2 regions of the Gottfriedia sp. NPDC057991 genome follow, and region 2 is predicted to be linked to the other one. Evidence: a T-box and tRNA genes for the amino acid it is inferred to sense, from the RefSeq annotation. Region 2 holds a T-box; the other holds one or more tRNA genes.
What was found. A T-box is a leader RNA that pairs with one kind of tRNA and senses whether it is charged. The one in region 2 lies ahead of asnS (asparagine--tRNA ligase), so its partner is inferred to be a tRNA-Asn.
Positions count from the first base shown of each region.

Region 1: it encodes a tRNA-Asn, which carries the amino acid that the T-box ahead of asnS (asparagine--tRNA ligase) is inferred to sense. The anticodon was not compared.

Region 1 covers NZ_JBHVQN010000007.1:270,741-276,719, forward strand. The annotation lists gene glgB (1,4-alpha-glucan branching protein GlgB) at 1-683, opposite strand, end outside; gene ACFVR2_RS22070 (DMT family transporter) at 1,393-2,292, opposite strand; gene ACFVR2_RS22075 (bifunctional transcriptional activator/DNA repair enzyme AdaA) at 2,289-2,843, opposite strand; tRNA gene ACFVR2_RS22080 (tRNA-Glu) at 3,336-3,407, opposite strand; tRNA gene ACFVR2_RS22085 (tRNA-Ser) at 3,418-3,508, opposite strand; tRNA gene ACFVR2_RS22090 (tRNA-Asn) at 3,515-3,589, opposite strand; tRNA gene ACFVR2_RS22095 (tRNA-Ile) at 3,610-3,686, opposite strand; tRNA gene ACFVR2_RS22100 (tRNA-Gly) at 3,703-3,773, opposite strand; tRNA gene ACFVR2_RS22105 (tRNA-His) at 3,780-3,855, opposite strand; tRNA gene ACFVR2_RS22110 (tRNA-Thr) at 3,865-3,937, opposite strand; tRNA gene ACFVR2_RS22115 (tRNA-Phe) at 4,161-4,236, opposite strand; tRNA gene ACFVR2_RS22120 (tRNA-Asp) at 4,245-4,320, opposite strand; tRNA gene ACFVR2_RS22125 (tRNA-Met) at 4,324-4,400, opposite strand; tRNA gene ACFVR2_RS22130 (tRNA-Ser) at 4,597-4,689, opposite strand; tRNA gene ACFVR2_RS22135 (tRNA-Ile) at 4,698-4,774, opposite strand; tRNA gene ACFVR2_RS22140 (tRNA-Met) at 4,784-4,857, opposite strand; tRNA gene ACFVR2_RS22145 (tRNA-Ala) at 4,885-4,957, opposite strand; tRNA gene ACFVR2_RS22150 (tRNA-Pro) at 4,968-5,044, opposite strand; tRNA gene ACFVR2_RS22155 (tRNA-Arg) at 5,069-5,145, opposite strand; tRNA gene ACFVR2_RS22160 (tRNA-Leu) at 5,158-5,244, opposite strand; tRNA gene ACFVR2_RS22165 (tRNA-Gly) at 5,253-5,327, opposite strand; tRNA gene ACFVR2_RS22170 (tRNA-Leu) at 5,350-5,432, opposite strand; tRNA gene ACFVR2_RS22175 (tRNA-Lys) at 5,453-5,528, opposite strand; tRNA gene ACFVR2_RS22180 (tRNA-Thr) at 5,537-5,609, opposite strand; tRNA gene ACFVR2_RS22185 (tRNA-Val) at 5,613-5,688, opposite strand; rRNA gene rrf (5S ribosomal RNA) at 5,694-5,809, opposite strand.
Region 2 covers NZ_JBHVQN010000001.1:831,452-837,430, forward strand. The annotation lists gene ACFVR2_RS04175 (GNAT family N-acetyltransferase) at 1-161, shown strand, start outside; gene ACFVR2_RS04180 (iron-containing alcohol dehydrogenase) at 220-1,383, shown strand; gene ACFVR2_RS04185 (alpha/beta hydrolase) at 1,423-2,343, opposite strand; gene ACFVR2_RS04190 (zinc ribbon domain-containing protein) at 2,361-2,606, opposite strand; T-box leader at 2,977-3,215, shown strand; gene asnS (asparagine--tRNA ligase) at 3,267-4,658, shown strand; gene ACFVR2_RS04200 (YqkE family protein) at 4,867-5,121, shown strand; gene ACFVR2_RS04205 (transposase) at 5,234-5,698, opposite strand.

The DNA.
Region 1 (5,979 bases), on a different contig from region 2:
TCAATAAAGCTCATTAGCTCATGGGGATTTCCATATCGACTAGTAGAAGAAAAATAACCTACTCCTTGATACCCCCAAGAACGATCATATGGATGTTCGACTAATGGTAATATTTCAATATGTGTAAAACCATGATCTTTTACATATGGAATTAGTTCTGTCGCTAGTTCTGCATAAGTGTAGAAGTCACCGTTTTTCTTCTTTTTCCAAGAACCTAAATGTACTTCATAAATCAAAACTGGTTCTTCATATACAGACTTTTTAAATTTCTGCTTACGATATTTTGCATCTTTCCATTTATAGCCCGAAAGATCATAAACGATCGAAGCTGTACTTGGTCGTAGTTCACTATAGAAAGCAAAAGGATCACTTTTTAATAAAACATCACCCTGTTTGGTTGAAATTTCATATTTGTATATCGTCCCATGACCAATTTCGGGGATATATATCGTCCAAATCCCTTGATCGTTCAACTTTTCCATTTTATGATCAGAACCATTCCAATTATTAAAGTCCCCAACAACTGAGACACCTTGCGCATGTGGAGCCCACACTGTAAAAATAGTTCCAACTTTATCCCCTTTTTTTACTACATGTGCCCCAAAACATTCATGGCTATGGAATAAACTTCCCTCATGGAATAAATGTACATCAAACTCAGTTGGCCGTGTCAAAAGCAACATCCTCACCTCATTACAATCTCTTAAATTCTTCTATCTCTTAATATTCTACAAATATATATATTCACCTTGTTTTTATGCAAAAAAAATTCAAAAAATTTTTTCGCAAAATGAATAACCATTCATGAAACCGTTGTCATTATTGCATTTGTCGTAAAAATGTCGAATTTGTCGAACGAATATTTATGTATTTTTATACATTGCGTTTCGGAATTCCCTTGTAACAATTTGTAAAAATTTGATTTTTCATAAAATTTCATTCATATTTCACACTTTTATCTCATATAAACTTTATATTTAAAAAGATTTGTCGAAGATTGTCGGATTAAGAGGGAGAGTTTTTTTTGAAAAATATTTAGAAATCACTAACAAATTATTTGGAAATTCAGGTGCAAAATTAAAAATAATATCTAAACTAAAATTCAACTTATGCGGTTATATGGAAGACCAAGCAAAAATACATGTTGATCAAAATAGTGGAATTAAATTAACTAACATTCGTTTTAGGCAATGCAATAAAATTATTGAGATCCATGTAAATAGCTTCACTTCAAAGTTACTAAATCTCGTGTCAATATCATTATTTTCCTAGATGTGCTACCTCCTATGTTTAGACACCTTTTTTTAGCTCAATAAAACAACAATCGTAATATAGTAAAAAGGATCTTCGTTTTTACGAAAATCCTTTTTTGTCTTATTATTTAAAAACCTATTAAACGTGCATTCGCTTACTTGATGATACTACACGTAAACGAATATCTGAAATTAGAAATACACCACATAAAATGACTAGAAAACCAAACAACATTCCTAATGTAATATGTTCTTTCAAAATAAGAACTCCCCAGATCATTCCAAACACAGGTATTAAAAAAGTAACACTTAATGTTTTGGTAGGTCCAACACTTTCGATAAGATAAAAATACAATAAATAGGCTATAGCAGTACATAATAATGCTAATCCTAGAACTGCTAATATCGCAACTCCCGATACTTTATCTGTAAATGCAGTGAAATTTAGAAATGTAAAAGGTAAAAGTAAAATTGCAGCACCAATTTGTTGACCAGCTGCAAGTGAAAGTGGTGGCACCCCAATAAATGCTTTCTTTGCATAAACACCTGCAAGTCCATATGAAATAGTCGACAAAACTGCAAGTCCAATTGCTATTTTAACATCATAAGTAAACGGAATTGAACTCCATCCTACTAACAAGATCACTCCTATTACTCCCACTATTATTCCAGTCCACTTTCGCATACTCAACTTTTCTTTCGTCCATAAAAAGACAACAAGCGCAGTAAATAGTGGCGTCAAAGAGTTTAGAATGGATGACATTGAGGCTGTCAGATGCAATGCTGATGTAGCAATTAATGTAAATGGAATTGCTGCATTTAATGCCCCTATTATTAAATATTGTCTCCATCTCTTTTTAAAGTTTAATGATTTTTTAGTAATAACCAAATATAGTACCAGGGCAAAAGCAGCAATTGTAACTCTTCCTTGTATTGTTAAAATTGGTCCAAAAACTGGTGAAGCTATTCGAATAAATAAAAATGAAGCTCCCCATAATGCAGCTAGGCTCAATAAAGCTATTCCATCTTTTAATTTCATTTATTTAACCCCTTTCTGAATGTAGTTGGAGTGTAATTAAAACGATGACGAAACATGCTTGAAAAATGTGCCGAGCTTTTAAAGCCAAGTTTATGCGCTATTTCAGTTATCGTTTTCTCAGTATCTCGTAACAATCCTAAAGCTTCTATCATTCTTAACTTAGTTGCGTATTCTAACGGTGATAAACCAGTGGATTTTTTAAATAATCTTTGCAAATGAAATTTACTTACTCCAACTTCAATTGCTAACCGATCCAATGTTAAGCTATTTCGATATTCTTTTTCAATAAAATGTTTAGCTGATAAAATAATATCCTCTTCATTTGAGTAAAGTAAATCAGGGCGACACCTTTTACATGGACGGTATCCATCGTTAATTGCCAAAGAAAATGACGGATAATATGATACATTTTCTTTTAATGGGATTCTTGACTTACACGAGGGTTTACAACAGATCCCAGTAGACTTAACTGCATAAATAAACACTCCATCATAGTTTTCATTGCATGATTCAACTGCATTCCACATGACCTCATTATTTAATCCGTTCATTTAATCACCTCATCTTTAGCTATTCACATTTTAACACTAAGATAATGCGCTTGCTTTCAATTTCTTGCTTTCTAATTTCTATGGAAGAAGGATAATAGTTAATAGACCAACTCTTGATGTTTGGATTTAAAATGAGTGAAAAGGATATTAGTATTGAAAATGAAGAATATGTGATCCGAATAAAGATTAATGGGTAAGGGGAAGAGCGAGACAATGGAGAGAGGACAAGGATATGAATTTAACGAATTCAAAGAATACTTGAGTTGAGTGAAACGCTTAGCAACTAATATCTTTTCAGATGATGAAATTAAAGCATATCAAAAAATGATAAAGAATGACCCAACGTAACTCCCTGTCATCTTAAAACGAACGAGAACACTCTAATATAATGAAGAAAGCCGTATTGAGCTAAATATCGTTCACTAAAATCCTAAAAAAGACAAATAAAAAACTCAGTTACCTGTGTTATCACAAATAACTGAGCTTTAGATATGACCCGTACGGGACTCGAACCCGTGTTACCGCCGTGAAAGGGCGGTGTCTTAACCGCTTGACCAACGGGCCAAAAAAAATATGGCAGAGAAGAAGGGATTCGAACCCTCGCACCGGTTACCCGATCTACACCCTTAGCAGGGGCGCCCCTTGAGCCACTTGGGTACTTCTCTATCATATGGCTCCGCAGGTAGGATTCGAACCTACGACCACTCGGTTAACAGCCGAGTGCTCTACCACTGAGCTACTGCGGAAAAACTAATTATAAAATTAATGGTGGGCCTAAATGGACTCGAACCATCGACCTCACGCTTATCAGGCGTGCGCTCTAACCAGCTGAGCTATAGGCCCATTAAATTTTATAAAAAGCGGGTGATGGGAATCGAACCCACGACCGAAGCTTGGAAGGCTTCTATTTTACCATTAAACTACACCCGCAAAATATGGGGCGACCGATGGGAATCGAACCCACGAGTGTCGGAACCACAATCCGATGCGTTAACCACTTCGCCACGACCGCCATAAAGAGTGCCGACTAGAGGACTTGAACCCCCAACCTACTGATTACAAGTCAGTTGCTCTACCAATTGAGCTAAGTCGGCTTATTATTAATTAAATCACTTTGTATAGTTACTTATATAACATATATCCCACTCAAACTTAGGTTTTGTGTAGTAATCTTCATAAAGTCGTCCTTGTCTCATATAGATAATTCAAGGTGTTTTTCGACAAGTACGCTGATGTTTCGCTACGAAGCTTATTCGTTCGTGCTCTACCAATTGAGCTAAGTCGGCTTATTATCATAATCATTTTTTGTATTTAAGATGGTGGCTCGGGACGGAATCGAACCGCCGACACGAGGATTTTCAGTCCTCTGCTCTACCGACTGAGCTACCGAGCCAACTTAAATGGCGGTCCCGACCGGGATCGAACCGGCGATCTCCTGCGTGACAGGCAGGCATGTTAACCGCTACACCACGGGACCATTTGGTTGCGGGGACAGGATTTGAACCTGCGACCTTCGGGTTATGAGCCCGACGAGCTACCAGACTGCTCCACCCCGCGATAATGTGGATACTATTTAATATAGTTCCATGAAAGTTATTTCGTTAAGACCATCCCAATCTCAGGATGATTATGCAAGTAGCAGCTCGATTGGTATGCTGAAGTAATTTCTTCGAAGCATATTCGTTCGTGCTCCACCCCACGATAATGTAGATACTAACTAAGTTAGTTCCATTAGTATGAAATTTAATAAAAATGGAGGAGTAAGAGGGATTCGAACCCCCGCGGGCTGTTACACCCCTGTCGGTTTTCAAGACCGATCCCTTCAGCCAGACTTGGGTATTACTCCATTATAAGTGGTGGACCTTGTAGGACTCGAACCTACGACCGGACGGTTATGAGCCGTCTGCTCTAACCAGCTGAGCTAAAGGTCCTTAAATAAGTAGCGGCGGAGGGAGTCGAACCCACGACCTCACGGGTATGAACCGTACGCTCTAGCCAGCTGAGCTACACCGCCATAATAAATTAATTTAAGTTCTTTAAGTGGAGCCTAGCGGGATCGAACCGCTGACCTCCTGCGTGCAAGGCAGGCGCTCTCCCAGCTGAGCTAAGGCCCCATGTTTTAAATGGTCGGGAAGACAGGATTTGAACCTGCGACCCCCTGGTCCCAAACCAGGTGCTCTACCAAGCTGAGCCACTTCCCGTTCAGAATTACAGGTGAAACAATATGGCGCGCCCGAAAGGACTCGAACCCATAACCTTTTGATCCGTAGTCAAACGCTCTATCCAATTGAGCTACGGGCGCATATTATAAAAATGGTACCGAGGGCCGGACTCGAACCGGCACGGGGTCAACCCCCGCAGGATTTTAAGTCCTGTGTGTCTGCCATTCCACCACCCCGGCAGTATATATGGAGCGGAAGACGGGGTTCGAACCCGCGACCCCAACCTTGGCAAGGTTGTATTCTACCACTGAACTACTTCCGCATATACTGATTAACAAGATAAATGGTGCGGGTGAAGGGACTCGAACCCCCACACCGAAGTACTAGATCCTAAGTCTAGCGCGTCTGCCAATTCCGCCACACCCGCAATATTTTCTTTTTAGAAAATGGTGAGCCATGAAGGATTCGAACCTTCGACCCTCTGATTAAAAGTCAGATGCTCTACCTACTGAGCTAATGGCTCATAAAGAGTGCCGACTAGAGGACTTGAACCCCCAACCTACTGATTACAAGTCAGTTGCTCTACCAATTGAGCTAAGTCGGCATATGGTGGAGGATGACGGGCTCGAACCGCCGACCCCCTGCTTGTAAGGCAGGTGCTCTCCCAGCTGAGCTAATCCTCCATCAAACCAAGCGACGTTCTACTCTCACAGGGGGAAACCCCCAACTACCATCGACGCTGAAGAGCTTAACTGCCGTGTTCGGTATGGGAACGGGTGTGACCTCTTCGCTATCATCACTTGATTCATTTTCTTTAGGACATTAATTATTATATCAAAATATCTACCGAAGTCAATAACTTTTTCAAAGTTTTTTTATAATAATTTTGTACCTTCAAAACTAGATAATGTCATGATCAAACTTGTTAGTTAAGTCCTCGACCGATTAGTATCAGTCAGCTCCACGTGTCACCA
Region 2 (5,979 bases):
CACGTGTTTCATTAAATGTTGATCAAGACAAACCTACTGCTCGCCGATTATATGAAAAAGTGGGATTTAAATATGAGAAAGTTAGATTTATAATGAATCATTCGTACGATTATTTAGTGTTCCCAATAAATAAAAAAATATTCGAAACAAAAGTCGTTTAAGATGCATCCTTTCGATTGTTTAAGTTAAAATTAAGTTTGAACAATAGGAGGGATACATATGAATTTTTTTACATTCGCAAATCCAACAGAATTAATATTTGGTAAAGATAGTGTACAAAAGTTAAAAGAAAAAGCTGCTAGCTTTGGAAAGAATGTTTTACTTGTATACGGTGGTGGAAGTATTAAGAGAAATGGCCTATACGATCAAATAGTAGGTATTCTTAAAGAAGCCGATAAAACAGTTTATGAACTTAGCGGGGTTGAACCAAATCCGAAATTATCAACAGTTCATAAAGGTATACAGATTTGTAAAGACGAAAATATTGACTTTGTTTTAGCTGTTGGTGGTGGTTCTGTAATCGACTGTACAAAAGCTATTGCAGTTGGTGCGAAATTTGATGGTGAGATTTGGGATATTATTACACGTAAAGCATTCCCAACAGATGCATTAAAATTTGGAACAGTATTAACGCTTGCAGCAACTGGTTCAGAAATGAACGCTGGGTCAGTTATTACAAATTGGGAAACAAATGAAAAATTAGGTTGGGGAAGTAAATTTAGTTACCCAACGTTTTCAATACTAGATCCTCAAAATACATTTACAGTTCCTCGTGATCAAACAGTTTATGGATCAGTGGATATAATGTCACATGTTATTGAGTCATATTTCCACCATGGAACGAATACAAAAATTCAAGATCGTTTCTGTGAAGGGATCTTAAAAACAGTTATTGAAACTGCTCCGATCGCAGTAGAGAAATTGGATGATTATGAAGCGCGTGAAACGCTATTATATAGTGGAACGATGGCATTAAATGGAATCTTAAGTATGGGTGTCCAAGGTGATTGGGCTACACATAATATAGAGCATGCAGTTTCTGCAGTAACAGATATTCCACACGGCGGAGGATTAGCAATTATTTTCCCACATTGGATGGAATATGTAATGAGCGAAAATGTTGATCGTTTCTGTCAATTTGCAGCTAGAGTATTTGATATTAGGCAAGAATCAATGTCAAAAGAAGAATGGGCATTAGCTGGTATTAAAGCATTACGCACATTCTGGAATCAGGTAGGTGCACCAAGTCGTTTAAGTGAGTACGGTATTACAAAAGAACAACTACCTGAAATGGCTGCTAAAACGGTTAAATATGGTCCGTTTGGTAACTTTAAAAAATTAGACCAAGAAGATGCATTGAAAATTTTAGAGGCAGCTCTTTAATAGAACCAAAACTGGGCAGAGAAAAACTCTGTCCAGTTTTTATATTGAATGATGGTTAACGCCAATATTAGTTAAAAAAGAAGAAACAATTGAATAGTAATCATCTTTGTTTTCATTCAAACTCATAGCGTGGGCACCATTTTCGGCAATGAATAGTTCTCTCTTATTTTGATTTTTTGCTTCAAATAATTTAAGTGTATGTGTAAATGGAATATAAGGGTCTAGTTTACTATGAACAAATAAAACAGGATTTTTAATATTATGTGTTGCCAGTAAAGGGGAAATATCTTTAATAAAAAATCCATTCCGAAGCTTTAACCAAATGCTAGAGACTGGAAGGATTGCCCATTTAGGAAGTTTATAATCCATTTTCAAACGATATGTAAGCTGTTCCTCAAATGTAGAGAACGCGCAGTCTGAAATATAGAAAGCTGCAGAATCCTCAACAAAACCAGCATATTGTAGCATTGTACATGCTCCCATTGACTCTCCATGAATGCCAAGAACAATCTCACCTTTTAAATCTTTTAAATATTGAACAACAGATTGTAAGTCATATTTCTCATAATATCCATAGCTAGTTGTATGACCACCTGACTCCCCATGTCGCCTATGATCGTAAGTAAGTACATTAAAGCCAAGCCTTAAAAATAGCTCAGCATATTTAATTGAGTTATTCTTATTAACCGTTACACCATGGGTAATAATGACCCAATTATTTGTATCAAAGGCCTCAAACAAGTATCCCTTTAATTCATATCCATAACGAGATTGAATAGAAAAGGGTTGTTTTTGAACAGATCGATACAATCCTTCATCAAATCGGAAATTTTCCAACTCGCGCTGATAAATAAACTCAAGTGAATTTGTTTTCATAAACAAAACTTGCTGCGTAAAATAGTAGCCAACTCCAATAAAATAAATGAGAAAAAGTACAGCTACAACAAGCCAAATCATCATAATAGAACCATCACTCTCTATCCAAAAAGAATATCAAGAATTGTAGTTAACTCACCACGGGTTTTACCTTCTAAAATTGAAGGATTATAAACTTCAACAAAACCGCAATTTAAACAAGAAACAAATAAAAAATGATTATAATCAATATCTAGTAACTTACTTAAACCTGAGCCGGACATTGATACTTCTTTAGTTTTAGCGTGTGTATGTTTACATTTCGAACAAACAAATTTATCCTTTAACAATTCTTCTGCTCTAGCCATAAATAAAAACCCTCCTTTTTAGTAAAGTGTATCATAGGAAAAAGAAAATTTAATAAAGGGATTTTGACAATTAAATCAAGAATGACAAGTTTGAAAATTGAACATTGTCGCTTAATGTTCATAAATAAACCTCCTATGATATAACAAGATTCATGAGTAATGGAGTTTGATTACCCATAAGGTGTTTATGAGTAAGTAAAAAGGGTTTGTAAAGCCTCTAAGTGGAAAATGTTTGTGTATCAAATAGATTCAATTAAGTTAAAGTGTTTAAAAGTAGAGATACCAATGAATATATTTTGGTGGACAACTAGACAAGAGATTATGATTTATGATAAATTATACAAGAAAAATTCCTTTAAAAACTACATATTTTAAATCGATGAAAAGGAAAGTAGTTTTTGCTATATTCGATAGCGAGCTAGGGACGGTGGAAGCCTAGTGATGAAGCATGAATGAAGAACACCTTTGAGTTCTAACCGAAAGGGATCCCTTAAGTAGGCTTAGACGTTACCAGCACGTTATTAACTGGGATAAGCAGTGTTAGCTTTAAAGTTGGTCATATTATGACAATTTGGGTGGTACCGCGGAAGTTAGTCTTTCGTCCCTTTTATAGGGATAGAAGGCTTTTTTTATTGGGAAATTAACATAAGGAGGCTAATTATGATAAAGACTGTAGTAAAAGATTTATACAGAAATCAAGAAAATTTTAAAGACAAAACCGTTCAAATTTCAGGATGGATTCGCACTCTTCGTGATTCTAAAACAATTGGTTTTATGGAGTTAAACGACGGTACATTCTTTAAGAGTGTACAAATAGTATTTGAGGACAATCTTGATAACTTCAAAGAAATTACAAAGTTACCGATTAGCTCTACTGTTTTAATAGAAGGTGAATTTATTCCAACTCCGGAAATGAAACAACCTTTTGAAATTAAAGCGACTAAAATAGTTGTTGAAGGATTATCAGATGCAGATTTTCCATTACAAAAAAAGAGACATTCTCTTGAATATTTAAGAACAATTGCTCATTTACGTCCAAGAACGAATGCTTACTCAGCGGTTTTCAGAGTAAGATCTCTTGCATCATATGCAATTCATAAATTCTTCCAAGAAAAAGGTTTTGTCTATGTACATACACCGATTATTACGGGAAGTGATACAGAAGGCGCAGGAGAAATGTTCCGTGTTACAACAATGGATTTAAACCAACTTCCAAAAACTCAAGACGGAAAAGTTGATGAAAGTGCAGATTTCTTCGGTAAAGAATCTAACTTAACAGTAAGTGGCCAATTAAATGGAGAAGCTTATGCCCTTGCTTTCCGTAATGTGTATACATTTGGTCCAACATTTAGAGCAGAAAATTCAAATACTGCACGTCATGCCGCTGAATTCTGGATGGTCGAGCCAGAAGTTGCCTTTGCAGAATTACCGGATATCATGGACCTGGGTGAAGATATGATCAAATATGTCATTAATTACATATTTGAACAAGCACCTGAAGAAATGGACTTCTTTAATAGCTTTATTGATAAAACACTTATTGAAAGATTAAAGAATGCATTAGAATCTGACTTTGGTAGAGTTTCTTATACTGAAGCTGTTGAATTATTACAGAACTCTGGTAAAAAGTTTGATTACCCTGTTGAATGGGGAACAGATTTACAAACTGAACATGAACGTTACCTAAGTGAGGAAATTTACAAGCGTCCTGTATACGTAACTGACTATCCGAAAGAAATTAAAGCATTTTATATGAGAGCAAATGAGGATGGCAAGACAGTAGCTGCGACAGACTTACTAGTTCCTGGTATTGGCGAGTTAATCGGAGGAAGTCAACGTGAAGAAAGAGAAGACGTCCTTGTAGAGCGAATCAAAGAACTTGGTATGAATGAAGAAGATTACTGGTGGTATTTGGAGCTTAGAAAATACGGCGGTACAAAACATTCTGGTTATGGAATTGGATTTGAACGACTTGTTATGTATTTAACAGGAATGAAGAACATCCGTGATGTAATACCATTCCCACGTACACCAGGAAATGCAGATTTTTAAATATAAAAATGGACAATAGGATGCTGCGGCATCCTATTGTTTTTATGAAGCACGATCATTCAGATCAACATTTTAAAACGATAAAAGAATATAAGTTTTAGCATTTGAAAAAAATGAAATAGTAGTTTTATAATATAAGCAAAGATGAAATACTTCTCTTTCTACTATAAATAAATGATAAAATAATGGAAATGGAAGGTGATATAAAATGAAAAAAAGAAAACCACAGCAGCCTGTAAAACCGACGTACGAACAGAAAGAAAAAATATCATTAGGATCATTAATGAATGAAGAAATTCTTCAAAAATTAAAAAATACAAAAAAACAATTGCAAGAAAATGAAACGCAGCAAAAAGAGGAAGAAGAAGCACGTATTCGTGAAGAAAAGAGATTACGTGAGAAAAATAAATCATTCGAAGAGTTATTAAACGAGAGTAATATCTCTTGGAAGGACTTTAAATAAGACGCCAAATGGGGCTGTTGACAAAATGGGAAAGGAGCTAAATCTCCTTTCCCATTTTGTCTTTTTTGGACTATTTCATCATTTTCTGCCTAGTCTCATCCCGATATTTTACTTAATTTATTACAGCTTTTATATGAGTTGAATCTGTCACGATCACATCACCAGTAACGAATCCTTTTTCAATACAAAGTTTAATAATATGGTCAAAAATTTCTTGAAATACCATACTATCTTTGAATCTTCTACGTCTATTTTGGCTAAATGTTGAATGGTCTGGCACTGGATCAGATAAGTCTAAACCTAAAAACCAGCGATAAGCGATATTTAAAATGACTTCCTGTTCCAGTTCACGTTCTGATTCGATATTAAATAGGTAGCCAAGTAATAACATTTTAAATAAAAGGACAGGATCTAATGATTTTCTTCCTAATTTTGAATAGTACTTTTCCATTTTCTCGTAGATAAAAGTGAAATCTATTTTGTCTTTAATTTGACGTAAAATATGGTTATTAGGTACAAAATCATTTAAATCGATAAACTCTAATTTATTTTGACTATCTTTTTTTCGACCCATCATAAGAATTCCCCCAATAAAAAAACCTGTATAGACTAATTTCTACACAGGTTTACATATTCCTATTTAATTTGTCAACAGCCCCAAATGGTGTCTTATTTTTTTTTTCACGTGTAAAGAATTAATTTAATCATTTTTTTATAAGAGATTTCACATTATGAAATTTTTTGATTGTTCAAAATTTTATAATTTTTTATAGTGAAATTAAGTTAATTAAAAGGTAGTAGGTGGTGTAAATAATTTAAGATAGTGAAATTGATCTTTTTGAAAGCGCTTTAAAAAAT